Regions from separate parts of the Streptomyces sp. WMMC500 genome, predicted to be linked through region 3. Evidence: riboswitches for the same ligand, from Rfam matches in the RefSeq annotation. Region 3 holds a riboswitch; each other region holds the start of a gene.

Region 1 (4,272 bases), 2.3 Mb from region 3:
ATGAAGACGGTCGCGCCGAACTCGCCGAGGGAGACGGCGAAGGCGAAGCCGGCGGCTACGAGCACGGCCCGCCACACCAGCGGCAGGTCGACCTCCCGCCACGCCCGCAGCGGGGACGCGCCGAGGACGGCGGCGGCCTCCCGCAGCCGCTCGTCGACGGCGCGCAGCACGGGCAGCATGGTCCGTACGACGAACGGGACGCCCACCAGCGCCTGCGCGAGCGGCACGAGGATCCAGGAGGACCTGAGGTCGAGCGGCGGGCTGTCGAGGGCGATGAGGAAGCCGAAGCCGACGGTGACGGCGGAGGTGCCCAGCGGGAGCATCAGCAGTGCGTCGAAGCCGCGGACGAAGGGGCCCGCGCGGCGGGTGACGGCGGCCGCGGCGAGGCCGCCGACGACGACGGCGATGACGGTGGCGACGGCGGCGTAGGCGAGGGAGTTGCCGACGGCCTCCAGCGGCGGGACGGCGAACGTGCCGTCGCTCTCCTGCAGCGCGCGGTAGAAGCCGGTGCCGTGGCCGCCGGGGGTGGCGAAGGAGCGTTCGACGAGGACGGCGAGCGGCGCGAGGAGCAGCACGGCGACGACGGCGACGACGCCGCCGAGGAGTGCGCGTTCGCCGGCGCCGCGCGGGCGGCGGGCGGTGGTCTCGGGGGCGACGAGGCGCAGCGCGGTCTCCCGGCGGCGTACGGTCCAGGCGTGCACGGCGAGGACGCCGGCGACGGCGGCGAGCTGGAGGAGGGTGAGGACCGCGGCGGTGGGCAGGTCGAGGAAGTCGGCGGTCTGGCGGTAGATCTCCACTTCGAGGGTGGCGTAGCGGGGGCCGCCGAGGATCTGGATGATGCCGAAGGAGGTGAAGGTGAAGAGGAAGACCATGAGGGCCGCGGCGGCGACGGCGGGCCCGAGCGCGGGCAGGGTGACGTGCCGCCAGGCGGCGAGGCGGCCGGCGCCGAGGACGCGGGCGGCTTCTTCCTGACGGGGGTCGAGCTGCGCCCACAGGCCGCCGACGGTCCGTACGACGACGGCGAAGTTGAAGAAGACGTGGGCGAGGAGGATGGCCCACACGGTGGTGTCCAGGCGGATGCCCCACCAGCCGTCGAGGACGCCGCCGCGGCCGAGGAGGGCGAGGAACGCGGAGCCGACGACGACGGTGGGCATCACGAACGGCACGGTGACCAGGGCGCGCAGCAGTTGTTTGCCGGGGAAGTCGAAGCGGGCGAAGACGTACGCGGCGGGGAGCGCGAGGACGAGGGTCAGTCCGGTGGACGCGGTGGCCTGCCAGAGCGTGAACCACAGGACGCCGAGGATGTCGGGGTCGCCGAGGACGTCGGGGACGCGGCCGAGCTGCCAGCGGCCGTTCTCGCGCAGGCCGCGGGCGACGATGGCGCCGACGGGGTAGGCGAAGAAGACGGCGAAGAACGCGGCGGGGACGGCCATGAGCGCGAGCCGGCCGGCGGCTCCGCGCCCCCGGCGGCGGCGCGCGCCCCCGCCCGCGCCGCGCGGGCCGCGCGGGCCGCCGGGGCCGTCCGGGCCGCGTCCTGCCGCGCGGGTTACTTCACGACCAGCGAGGTCCACGTCTTGATCCACTGCTCCCGGTTGTCCTGAACGGCCGCCGGGTCGAGGGTGTGCGGGTCGGGGATCTCCTCGCCGTAGCGGGTGAAGACCTCGGGCAGCTCGGTGTTCTCGCGCGCGGGGTGGACGAACATCTGCAGCGGCATGTCCTTCTGGAACCGCTCGCCGATGAGGAAGTCGATGAGGGCCTTGCCGCCTTCGGTGTTGCCGGCGTTCGCGAGCAGCCCGGCGAACTCGATCTGGCGGAAGCAGGTGCCGGTGGACACGCCGGTGGTGGCTTCCTTCGGCCGCGATTCCATGTCGAGGACGGGCGGGCTGGAGGCGTAGGAGACGACGAGCGGCTTGTCGCCCTTGCCGGCGCCGGAGAAGCGGTCGTAGTACGCCTGCTCCCAGCCGTCGACGACCTCGACGCCGTTGTCCCGCAGCCTGCTCCAGTAGTCCTCCCAGCCCTCGTCCCCGTACTCGTCGGCGGTGGCGAGGAGGAAGGCCAGCCCCGGGGAGGAGGTGGCGGCGTTCTCGGTGACGAGGAGGTCCTTGTAGCGGGGTTCGGCGAGGTCGTCGAGGGTCTCGGGCGGGTCGAGGTTCTTCTCCTCGAAGTACGCGCGGTCGTAGTTGACGCACACGTCGCCGTAGTCGACGGGGGTGACGCGGTGTTCGCCGGCGTCGAGCTGGAGCTCGCGGGGGATGCGGTCCAGCCCCTTCGCTTCGTACGGCGTGAAGAGCCCGTTGTCGAGGCCGCGGGAGAGGAGGGTGTTGTCGATGCCGAAGAAGACGTCGCCCTGGGGGTTGTCCTTGGACAGGATCGCCTGGTTGACAGCGGAGCCGGCGTCCTTGCCCCTGAGGACGTCGACCTTGTACCCGGACTGCTTCTCGAACGCCTTGAGCACGTCGTCGGAGGCGGCGAAGGAGTCGTGGGTGACGAGGGTGACGCTCTTGTCGCCCGAGCCGGACCCGGATCCGTCGCCGGAGTCCGAGCCGCAGGCGGCCAGGCCCAGGGCGAGCGACGCGGCCAGGGCGGTGGTGACGATGCGCTTCATCGGGCTGCTTTCGTGGCGGCGGGCAGCCCGGGCAGCAGCGGAGAGGGGACCGAACTTCCTACCCAGAATGACCTGGGCGAGGTTCGAGGGTCTGCGGCCTGGACGCTTCCGCACTCTCAGCGCTGCGAGCGCTCCCCTGTCGGTTGGTACAAACGCACGGTATCAGGCGGGTGCCTCGGACGCCGCGAGCTGTCCACAGGCCCCGTCGATCTCCTGGCCGCGGGTGTCCCGCACGGTCACGGGCACGCCGTGGGACTCCAGGGCGGCGACGAACGCCCGCTCGTCCTCGGGCCGGGAGGCGGTCCACTTCGAGCCGGGGGTGGGGTTGAGCGGGATGAGGTTGACGTGGGCGCGGCGGCCCCTGAGGAGGCGGCCGAGGAGGTCGGCGCGCCAGGCCTGGTCGTTGATGTCCCTGATCAGCGCGTACTCGATGGAGACGCGGCGGCCGGAGCGTGCGGCGTACTCCCAGGCGGCGTCGAGGACCTCGCGGACCTGCCAGCGGGTGTTGACGGGCACGAGCGTGTCGCGCAGTTCGTCGTCGGGCGCGTGGAGGGAGACGGCGAGGCGGCACTTCAGGCCCTCGTCGGCGAAGCGGTGCATGGCGGGCACGAGGCCGACGGTGGAGACGGTGATGCCGCGCTGGGAGAGCCCGAGGCCGTCGGGCTCCGGGTCGGTGAGGCGGCGCACGGCGGCCAGCACGCGGTTGTAGTTCGCCAGCGGCTCGCCCATGCCCATGAAGACGATGTTGGACAGCCGCGCCGGGCCTCCGGGCACCTCGCCGTCGCGCAGGGCGCGCATGCCGTCGACGATCTGGTGGACGATCTCGGCGGTGGACAGGTTGCGGGTCAGCCCGGCCTGGCCGGTGGCGCAGAACGGGCAGTTCATGCCGCAGCCGGCCTGGGAGGAGATGCACATGGTGACGCGGTCGGGGTAGCGCATGAGCACCGACTCGACCAGCGTGCCGTCGAAGAGCCGCCACAGGGTCTTGCGCGTCGTGTCGCCGTCGCAGCTCAGATGCCGGACGACGGTCATCAGCTCGGGCAGCAGCCCTTCGGCGAGCTTCGCCCGGGACCCGGCCGGCACGTCGGTCCAGCCGGCCGGGTCAGTGGCGTAGCGCGCGAAGTAGTGCCGCGAGAGCTGCGCGGCGCGGAACGGCTTCTCGCCCAGCTCGGCGACGGCGTCGCGGCGCTCGGCGGGGGTGAGGTCGGCGAGGTGGCGCGGCGGCTTCTTGGCACCACGGGGGACGGCGAAGGTGAGCTCTCCTGGCTTGGGCATAGCCGTACCAGTGTCGCAGACGGAACCGCGTGCGCCTGCATCGTCCCCGGATGCCCGGATGCGACGGCGGGGCGGGGTCAGCCCGTGCCGACGAAGATCACCATCAGCAGCCACACCACCGGTGCCGTCGGCAGCAGCGAGTCCAGCCGGTCCATGATCCCGCCGTGGCCGGGGAGGAGAGTGCCCATGTCCTTGATGCCGAGGTCCCGTTTGATCATCGACTCGGCGAGGTCGCCGAGCGTGGCGCTGGCGGCTGCCGCGGCGCCCAGCAGGAGTCCCTGCCACCAGCGGCCGTCGTCGACGAGCAGCTCCATGCACACCGCGCCCGCGGCCATCGCGAAGGCCAGCGCGCCGGCGAGTCCCTCGCGGGTCTTGCCGGGGCTGATGCGGGG
Region 2 (4,272 bases), 2.4 Mb from region 3:
CAGCCCAGCTCCATCGCCTGCGCGGCGTCGGAGGCGGTGCCGGCGCCGGCGTCGAGGATGACGGGCACCCCGGCGGCCTCGGTGATGAGCTGGAAGTTGTGCGGGTTGCGGATGCCGAGTCCGGAGCCGATGGGGGAGCCGAGCGGCATCACGGCGGCGCAGCCGGCGTCCTCCAGCTTGCGGGCGAGCACGGGGTCGTCGTTGGTGTACGGGAGCACGGTGAAGCCGTCGTCGACGAGCGTCTCGGCGGCGGCCAGCAGCTCGACGGGGTCGGGCAGCAGGGTGCGCTCGTCGGCGATGACCTCCAGCTTCACCCAGTCCGTGCCGAGCGCCTCGCGGGCCAGCCGGGCGGTGAGGACGGCCTCGCCGGCGGTGTAGCAGCCGGCGGTGTTCGGCAGCACGCGGATGCCGTGGCGGCGCAGCACGTCGAGCACCGAGCCGTGCACGCCGGGGTCGACGCGGCGCATCGCGACGGTGGTCAGCTCGGTGCCGGAGGCGAGGAGCGCGCGCTCCATCATGTCCAGGCTGCTCGCGCCGCCGGTGCCCATGATGAGGCGCGAGGAGAAGCGGACGCCGGCGATCGTGAGGGGGTCCGCGGCCGGGTCGGCGGCGGTGGGGTCCGTGGCGTCTGTCGGGGCGGGGGCGGTGCTTGTCACGGTGATCAGCCTCCCTGGACCGCGGTCAGGATCTCGACGCGGTCGCCGTCGGCGAGGGTGGTGGTGGGCCAACTGCCGCGGGGTACGACGTCCTCGTTGACGGCGGCGGCGACGCCGCGGGGCGCGGCGGTGACGGTGGCGACGAGGGCGTCGAGGGTGAGGCCCGCGGCGACACGGCGCGGGGCGCCGTTGACGGTGACGGTGACGGCGGCCGCGGCCGCGGCGTCGGTGGCGGCGGCTTCGGGGGAGTCGGTGGTGTCGGGGGAGTCGGTACGGGTCTGCGTGGCGTTCTCGGTCATGCGTGCCGTCCTTCGTGGTGCTGCCGCGCGCCCGCGAACCGGGTGGCGGCGAACGGGCGGGCGACGTCGGGGAGCTCGCCGCCGGTGAGCACGGCGGCGAGGGCGTCGCCGGTGACCGGGGTGAGGAGCACCCCGTTGCGGTAGTGGCCGGTGGCCAGGTGCAGCCCCGGCAGGGCGGTGGGGCCCAGCAGCGGCGCGTTGTCGGGGGAGCCGGGGCGCAGCCCGGCGCCGGTCTCCACGAGCGGCAGCTCCGTCAGCCCGGGCAGCAGCTCGTGGGCGTCGCGCAGCAGCTCGTACACGCCGCCTGCGGTGACCGTGGTGTCCCAGCCCAGCTCCTCGCTGGTGGCGCCGATGACCAGCTCGCCGCTCTCGCGCGGCACCAGGTACACGCTGCTGCCGCGGACCACGGCCCGTACCGTACGGGACAGGAACGGCGTCCCGGCGCCGGGCATCCGCAGCCGCACCACCTGCCCCTTGACGGGGCGCACCGGGGGCCGCACCGCCTCCGGCACCCCCGCAAGACGGCCGCTGCGGCTGCCGGCGGCCAGCACCGTCTGCCCGGCGGCGATCCGCGTGCCGTCCGCCAGTTCCGCGCCCACCGCCCGCTCGGCGGTGCCGGAGCCGGTCACCCGCAGCCGGGCCGCGAGGCTGCGGTGGAAGGCGACGCCGGCCCGCTCGCAGGCCGCGAGGAGCGCCACGGTCAGCAGCCGCGGGTCCGTCTGGTGGTCGCCGTCGACGCGCAGCCCGCCGCGTACCCCGGGCGCGAGCATGGGCTCCAGCCGGCGGCACTCGCTCCCGCCGAGCCACTCGGCCGACAGCCCCAGCCGCTGCTGGAAGCCGTGCAGTTCGCGCAGTTGGGCGCGGTCGTCGGCATCCAGCGCGACGGACAGCGCGCCGCAGCGGCGGTAGCCGATGTCCCGGCCCGACGCCTCGGCCAGTTCGGCCGCGAACGCCGGATAGCGCTCCGCGGCGGCCAGGTTGAGCGCCAGCAGCGCCTCCTCGCCGTAGTGCAGTTCGGTGACGGCGGCGAGCATGCCGGCCGCGACCTGCGCGGCGCCGCCGTCGGGCGCCGGGTCGGCGACGGCGGTGGCCAGCCCGCGGCGGGCCGCCTGCCAGGCGGTGACCAGGCCGATGACGCCGCCGCCGACGACGAGGACGTCGTACGTGGCGTCCGCCGTGCGCGGCGCGCCGACCGGGCCGGCGGTGCCGGCCGCGGGCGCCGCCGCGGGTTCTTCCGGGGGTGTGTCGCGTGGCTGCATGGGCACGTTCGCCCCTCCCTTCGCCGGCATGACCCGGATCAGGTTCGTACGGTCGGGGGCCGCCAGCCCCCCTCTCAGCCCGGTGCGCCGGGCTCCCGCGAGTCTTCCCGGCCACCCTAACTCCGTAGGCCCGGCCGCTGTAAGGGAGCCTCGCGAGCGGACCCGGCACGAGCGTCGTATGCCGGGCCCGGCATACAGTGATCGGTGTGACCGACGCCGATCCGGACCGCGGCCCCGCCGGCCGGGCCGCCAGCCGCCCCGGGAACTCAACCGCCGGCACCGTCGTCGTCGGTGCCGGCATGGCCGGGGTGCAGACGGCCGTCGCGCTGCGCGAGCGGGGTTACGCAGGCCCCGTCACCCTCGTCGGCGCGGAGCCGCACGACCCGTACGACCGGCCGCCGCTGTCGAAGGCGGTGCTGCTCGGCAAGGCGGAGGGCTCGGCGTTCGAGGTGGACTTCGCGGAGCACGGCATCGGGCTCCGGCTGGGGCTGCACGTCGACCGGCTGGACACCGCGGGGCGGCTGCTGGAGACGGACGCCGGGCCCGTGGCGTACGAGAAGCTGGTCCTGGCCACCGGCGCGGCGCCCGTCCCGCTGCCCGGCGCGCCCGCCGGCACCACGCCCGGCGTGCACCTGCTGCGCACCCTCGACGACGCGGCGCGGCTGCGCGCGGTGCTCGTGCGGCGCAGCCGGATCCTGGTGGTCGGCGCGGGCTGGATCGGCGCGGAGCTGAGCACCGCGGCGCGCGAGCAGGGCTGTGAGGTGACGGTCGTGGAGGCCGCCGGGCACCCGCTGCCGGCGGCGCTGCCCGCGCAGGTCGCGGTGCCGATGGCCGGATGGTACGAGGAGAGCGGTGCCCGGCTGCTGACGGGCCGCCGGGTGGAGCGCGTCGCGCACCTGGGCGAGGACGGCCCGGTCGCGGTGGTCCTCGACGACGGTACGGAGCTGACCGCCGACGCCGTCGTCGTCGGCATCGGCGCCCGTCCCGCGACTGCCTGGCTCGCCGGCTCCGGCGTCGTGCTGGGCGGCGACGGCGCGGTGCGGGCCGACGAGCGGCTGCGCACGAACGTGCCGGGCGTCTGGGCCGTCGGCGACTGCGCGTCGTTCCCCTCCGCGCGCTACGGCGAGCGGCTGCTGATCCACCACTGGGACAACGCCCTGCAGGGCCCGGCGACCGTCGCGGCGGACATCGCCGGGGAGCCGGGCGCGGCGTACGACCCGGTGCCGTACTTCTGGTCCGAGCAGTTCGGCCGGTTCGTGCAGTACGTCGGCCACCACACGGACGACGACGAGCTGCTGTGGCGCGGCGATCCGTCCGCCGCCTCCTGGTCGGTGTGCTGGCTGCGCGCCGGGCGGCTCATCGCGCTGCTGGCCGTCGGCCGCCCGCGGGACCTCACCCAGGGGCGCAAGCTGATCCACGCGGGTGCCGCGCTGGACCGCGAGCGCGCCGCCGACGCGGCGGTACCGCTGAAATCGGCCGCGCTGTGACGTCCGCGGCGCGTCCCGCGCCGGGCCGGCAGCCGCGCATCCGGGGATGCTTCGAGGTGATATGCCGCCCTTTGGCGCTGCCCTGTACCGGCGGGCGGTCCGAGATGGCAGGCTGGGGGTGTGACCGAGATTGATGCGAAGATCGATGCTCTCGTCCCCTCCTGGCTCACCCTTCCCGACGTCGCCGAGAAGCTCGGCGTCGAGGTGACCCGCGTGCGGCAGTTGGTCAAGGAAGGCCAGTTGATCGCGGTGCGGCGGGGTGAGAACAACGCGCTGCAGGTGCCCGCCGAGTTCATCGGCGAGGGGAAGGTCGTCAAGGGCCTCACCGGGACCCTGACGCTGCTCAAGGACGACGGCTTCAGCGACGCGGAGGCGCTGGAGTGGCTGTTCACCCCCGACCCCTCGCTCCCGGGGACTCCCGCGCAGGCGCTGCGCGAGAACCGCGGGACGGAGGTCAAGCGCAGGGCGCAGGCGCTGGCTGTGTAATCTCGCGGGGCCGGGCGCGCGCCCGCGGGTCCGGCCCCGCGACCGTACGAGGGGGAGCGCCGCATGACGGCCGGAACCGCCGCCC
Region 3 (4,272 bases):
GATCGCCCGACCCGCAGCAGCCCCACCGCCAGGACGAGGTCTACGTGATCATGAGCGGTCGCGGCTCCGTCACCGTCGGCGACGAGACCCTGCAGGTCGGCAGGGGCTGCGTCGTCTACGTGCCGGCGGGCGTGCCGCATCGTTTCCACCACATCACCGAGGATCTCCGGGTTCTGGTGGTCTTCTCTCCACCCGAGGCCTGAATCAGTCCCTCAGGGGTGCCTCAGGGTTCGTTCCGGGGTGGACCGGGGAAGGGGGCACTCCCGTCCGCCCTTCCGGCGACTTAGCATCGAAGGCACCGGGACAACCCCGGCGTACCGGAGGAGGAATGACCGTGTCCGTGAAAGAGATCACCGCGGGGCTGCCGTGGTGGGTGACGTGGGTGCTGATCCCGGCGATCGTGCTGGTGGTCTTCGGCAGCCTGATCATGGCGCTGGTCGGTTTCATCATCGGCCTGCTGTTCAAGGTGCTGCTGGCCGCGGCGCTGATCGCGGGTGCGATCTTCCTGGTGCGGAAGTTCATGACCGCGTCGTCGTCGAAGAACGACTGGTAGACGACCGGCCGGCCAGCCGGCCGGCAGCCCGCCGTCCTCGCCTCCGGCGCTACTTCCGGCGCCGCCGACCGCCGCCGCCCCGGCGGCGGGCGCGGCCCTCGGGAGGAGCCGCGGCGGCGCCGGAGCCCGTGCCCGCCCAGCCCGCCGGTCCCGCACCGGCCCCGGGCCCCGTGCCCGGTCCGCCACCCGGCCATGATCCCGGTCCGCCACCCGGCCCCGGCCCTCCAGCCGGTCCCATGCCCGCGCCCGGCCCCGCCTCCCGGCCCCGGTCGGCGGAGACGACGAGCGCCGCGAGCCCCGTGGTCAGCGGCACCGAGGCGACCAGCCCGATGCTGCCGACGAGGGTCCGTACGATCTCCTCGGCGACGAACTCGCTCGTCGCCACCGTGCCGACGCCCTGGTCGGCGATCGTGAAGAGCAGCAGCAGCGGCAGCGCCGCTCCCGCGTACGCGAGGACCAGCGTGTTCACCACCGAAGCGATGTGATCCCGCCCGATCCGCATCGCGGACGCGTACAGCTTCCGCCACGGCGCCGACGGATCGGCCTGCCGCAGCTCCCACACCGCGGACGCCTGCGTCACCGTCACGTCGTCGAGCACCCCGAGCGAGCCGATCAGCACCCCCGCCAGCAGCAGCCCGCTCATGTCGATGTCCGGGTACTGGGTGTGGATGAGCCCCGTGAAGTCGTCGGTGTTCCCGGTCAGTTTCGACCAGCCGATGAACAGCGAGCCCAGCAGCCCGATCAGCAGCAGCGACACCAGCGTGCCCAGGGCCGCCACCGACGTACGCACGTTGAACCCGTGACAGAGATACAGCGCGATCAGCATGATGGCGCTGCCCCCGACCACCGCCACCACCAGCGGATTCGACCCGTCGAGGATCGCCGGCAGGATGAACAGGATCAGGACCAGGAAGCTCACCGCCAGCGCCGCGAGCGCCGCCAGCCCGCGCAGCCGCCCCACCGCGACCACCGCCAGCGCGAACACCAGCGCCAGCACCGCCATCGGCACCGTACGCACCACGTCGGAGACGGCGTACTGCAGCTCACGCGGCGCATCCGGCGAATAGGAGACGACGAGTTCCTGCCCCACGTCGTACCGCCGCGACGCGTCGGGCGCGACGATCTCGGTGAAGGTACGTCCCTTGTGCTTGCCCGACGTCACCTCGATCGTCGCCCGCTCGCACATCGCGTCCTCGTCGGGCCGCGGCTCGTCCGCGTTTCCGCCGCCGCCCGGCGTCGCCGGCTCCTGGATCTGGGCGCCCACGTCCGCGCACCTGACCTCTTCGATCTTGGTGACCTTCGCCCGCTGCCGCTCCTGGTCGAAGCCGACGCCGCTGCGCGCGCCGCCCGGTTCGTCGCCGGGCCACAGCGCGATCAGCCCGGCGAGCACCGCCAGCGCGAACGGGACGAGCAGCGCCGCGATCACCGTACGCAGCCGGTGCGAGGCCGGCGGGGGCGGCGTGCCGTGGCCGTGGCCGTGGTTCTGTTCGTGGCTGTGCGAAGGGGTCACCGCCAGATCATCGCAGGAGCGCGCCCCCGGTGCCCTCTTTCGTGCCGGGGCGTCCACCGGTTAGCGTGGTCCGCGAAATGCACACCGCGGGAGCTCGGAGCACCGGGCTGAGAGGGCGCTGACGGATCCGGAACCGGACCGAAGCTGCGCCGACCGCCGAACCTGTTACCGGGTAATGCCGGCGTAGGGAGTGGGTCTCCATGACCGTTTCGGATGCACGTACGCCCGCCACCGCGGACTCCGCGAAGTCCGCCGACTCGACGGCGATCGGCTGGCACAAGGACCACGTCGAGCACCCCGCGCGGCCCGACATCAGGGTCCCGGTGCGGCGCGTACACCTCACGAACGGCCGGGACGTGACGCTGTACGACACGTCCGGGCCGTACACCGACCCGACCACCGACACCGACGTCCGCCGCGGGCTCGCCCCGCTGCGCGACAACTGGATCATCGCCCGCGGCGACACCGAGGAGTACGCGGGCCGCCCGCCCCGCCCCGAGGACGACGGCCTCAAGCACACCTCCCCCCGCGGCGGCCTGCGCAACCTCGACGCCGTCTTCCCCGGCCGCCCGCGCCAGCCGCGGCGCGCCCGCGGCGCGGCGGTCACGCAACTCGCGTACGCCAGACGCGGGGAGGTCACCGCGGAGATGGAGTTCGTCGCGCTGCGCGAGCGGGTCGAGCCCGCCTTCGTCCGCGACGAGATCGCGGCCGGCCGCGCCGTACTCCCCGCGAACGTCAACCACCCCGAGTCCGAACCGATGATCATCGGGAAGAACTTCCTGGTGAAGGTCAACGCCAACATCGGCAACTCCGCCGTCACCTCCTCCATCGAGGAGGAGGTGGAGAAGATGACGTGGGCCACCCGCTGGGGCGCCGACACGGTCATGGACCTGTCCACCGGCCGCAACATCCACACCACCCGCGAGTGGATCCTGCGCAACTCCCCCGTGCCCATCGGCACCGTGCCGCTCTACCAGGCCCTGGAGAAGGTCGACGGCCGCGCGGAGGAGCTGAGCTGGGACGTCTACAAGGACACCGTCGTCGAACAGTGCGAGCAGGGCGTCGACTACATGACCGTCCACGCGGGCGTCCTGCTGCGCTACGTCCCCCTCACCGCCCGCCGCAAGACGGGCATCGTCTCCCGCGGCGGCTCCATCATGGCCGCCTGGTGCCTGGCCCACCACCGCGAGTCGTTCCTCTACACCCACTTCGACGAGCTGTGCGAGATCCTCGCCGCGTACGACGTGACGTTCTCCCTCGGCGACGGCCTGCGCCCCGGCTCGATCGCGGACGCCAACGACGAGGCGCAGTTCGCGGAGCTGCACACCCTCGGCGAGCTGAACCGGGTCGCGAAGTCGCACGGCGTGCAGACCATGATCGAGGGCCCGGGACACGTCCCGATGCACAAGATCAAGGAGAACGTCGACCTGCAGCAGGAGATCTGCGAAGAGGCCCCGTTCTACACCCTCGGCCCCCTGGCCACCGACATCGCCCCCGCCTACGACCACATCACCTCCGGCATCGGGGCGGCGATGATCGCCTGGTGGGGCACGGCGATGCTCTGCTACGTCACCCCGAAGGAACACCTGGGCCTGCCGGACCGCGACGACGTCAAGACCGGCGTCATCACGTACAAGATCGCCGCCCACGCCGCGGACCTCGCCAAGGGCCACCCGGGCGCCCAGGACTGGGACGACGCCCTGTCGGACGCGCGCTTCGAGTTCCGCTGGGAGGACCAGTTCAACCTGGCCCTGGACCCGGACACGGCGCGCGAGTTCCACGACGCGACGCTGCCGGCGGAGCCGGCGAAGACGGCGCACTTCTGCTCGATGTGCGGACCGAAGTTCTGCTCAATGAAAATTAGCAAATCAGTAATAGAGCGCTTCGGTGGCGACGTGCCCGCCGACGCCACGGAGGAGGAGGCTGCCGCCGGCATGCTCCAGAAGTCACGGGAGTTCGCAGAGAGCGGCCACCGCGTCTACCTCCCGGTCGCGGACTGACGCACCAACGCACTCCACGCGGGCCCCGCTCAACTCCGAGCGGGGCCCGCTGCCGTCCGGCGGTCTCGTCCGCCCACTGCTCCCCCCGGTACGGTCGTAGCCGTGTCCGGCGTGCGTCGGGTTGGTCACCGTAGTGCGTGCGCCGGTGGATCGCGCACGACTCGGGGAGCTGGTTCTGGCAGTGGCGTCTGACGCTGCTCGGTCATCGG

The links. A riboswitch is a leader RNA that binds a small molecule or an ion and turns the genes downstream of it on or off. The one in region 3 is predicted to bind thiamine pyrophosphate.
Region 1: linked by a shared signal. The riboswitch ahead of O7599_RS09645 (thiamine ABC transporter substrate-binding protein) and the one ahead of thiC (phosphomethylpyrimidine synthase ThiC) in region 3 are both predicted to bind thiamine pyrophosphate.
Region 2: linked by a shared signal. The riboswitch ahead of thiO (glycine oxidase ThiO) and the one ahead of thiC (phosphomethylpyrimidine synthase ThiC) in region 3 are both predicted to bind thiamine pyrophosphate.

What each region holds. Positions count from the first base shown of each region.
Region 1 is NZ_CP114905.1:2,386,215-2,390,486, forward strand. Features, by position in the region: gene O7599_RS09640 (iron ABC transporter permease) at 1-1,433, opposite strand, end outside; gene O7599_RS09645 (thiamine ABC transporter substrate-binding protein) at 1,547-2,605, opposite strand; TPP riboswitch at 2,643-2,753, opposite strand; gene rlmN (23S rRNA (adenine(2503)-C(2))-methyltransferase RlmN) at 2,768-3,880, opposite strand; gene O7599_RS09655 (phosphatidate cytidylyltransferase) at 3,958-4,272, opposite strand, start outside.
Region 2 is NZ_CP114905.1:7,131,963-7,136,234, forward strand. Features, by position in the region: gene O7599_RS30725 (thiazole synthase) at 1-548, opposite strand, end outside; gene thiS (sulfur carrier protein ThiS) at 662-955, opposite strand; gene thiO (glycine oxidase ThiO) at 952-2,220, opposite strand; TPP riboswitch at 2,213-2,323, opposite strand; gene O7599_RS30740 (FAD-dependent oxidoreductase) at 2,412-3,701, shown strand; gene O7599_RS30745 (Rv2175c family DNA-binding protein) at 3,822-4,187, shown strand; gene thiE (thiamine phosphate synthase) at 4,251-4,272, shown strand, end outside.
Region 3 is NZ_CP114905.1:4,683,787-4,688,058, forward strand. Features, by position in the region: gene O7599_RS20070 (cupin domain-containing protein) at 1-203, shown strand, start outside; gene O7599_RS20075 (DUF5326 family protein) at 341-553, shown strand; gene O7599_RS20080 (YibE/F family protein) at 603-2,063, opposite strand; TPP riboswitch at 2,140-2,271, shown strand; gene thiC (phosphomethylpyrimidine synthase ThiC) at 2,264-4,063, shown strand.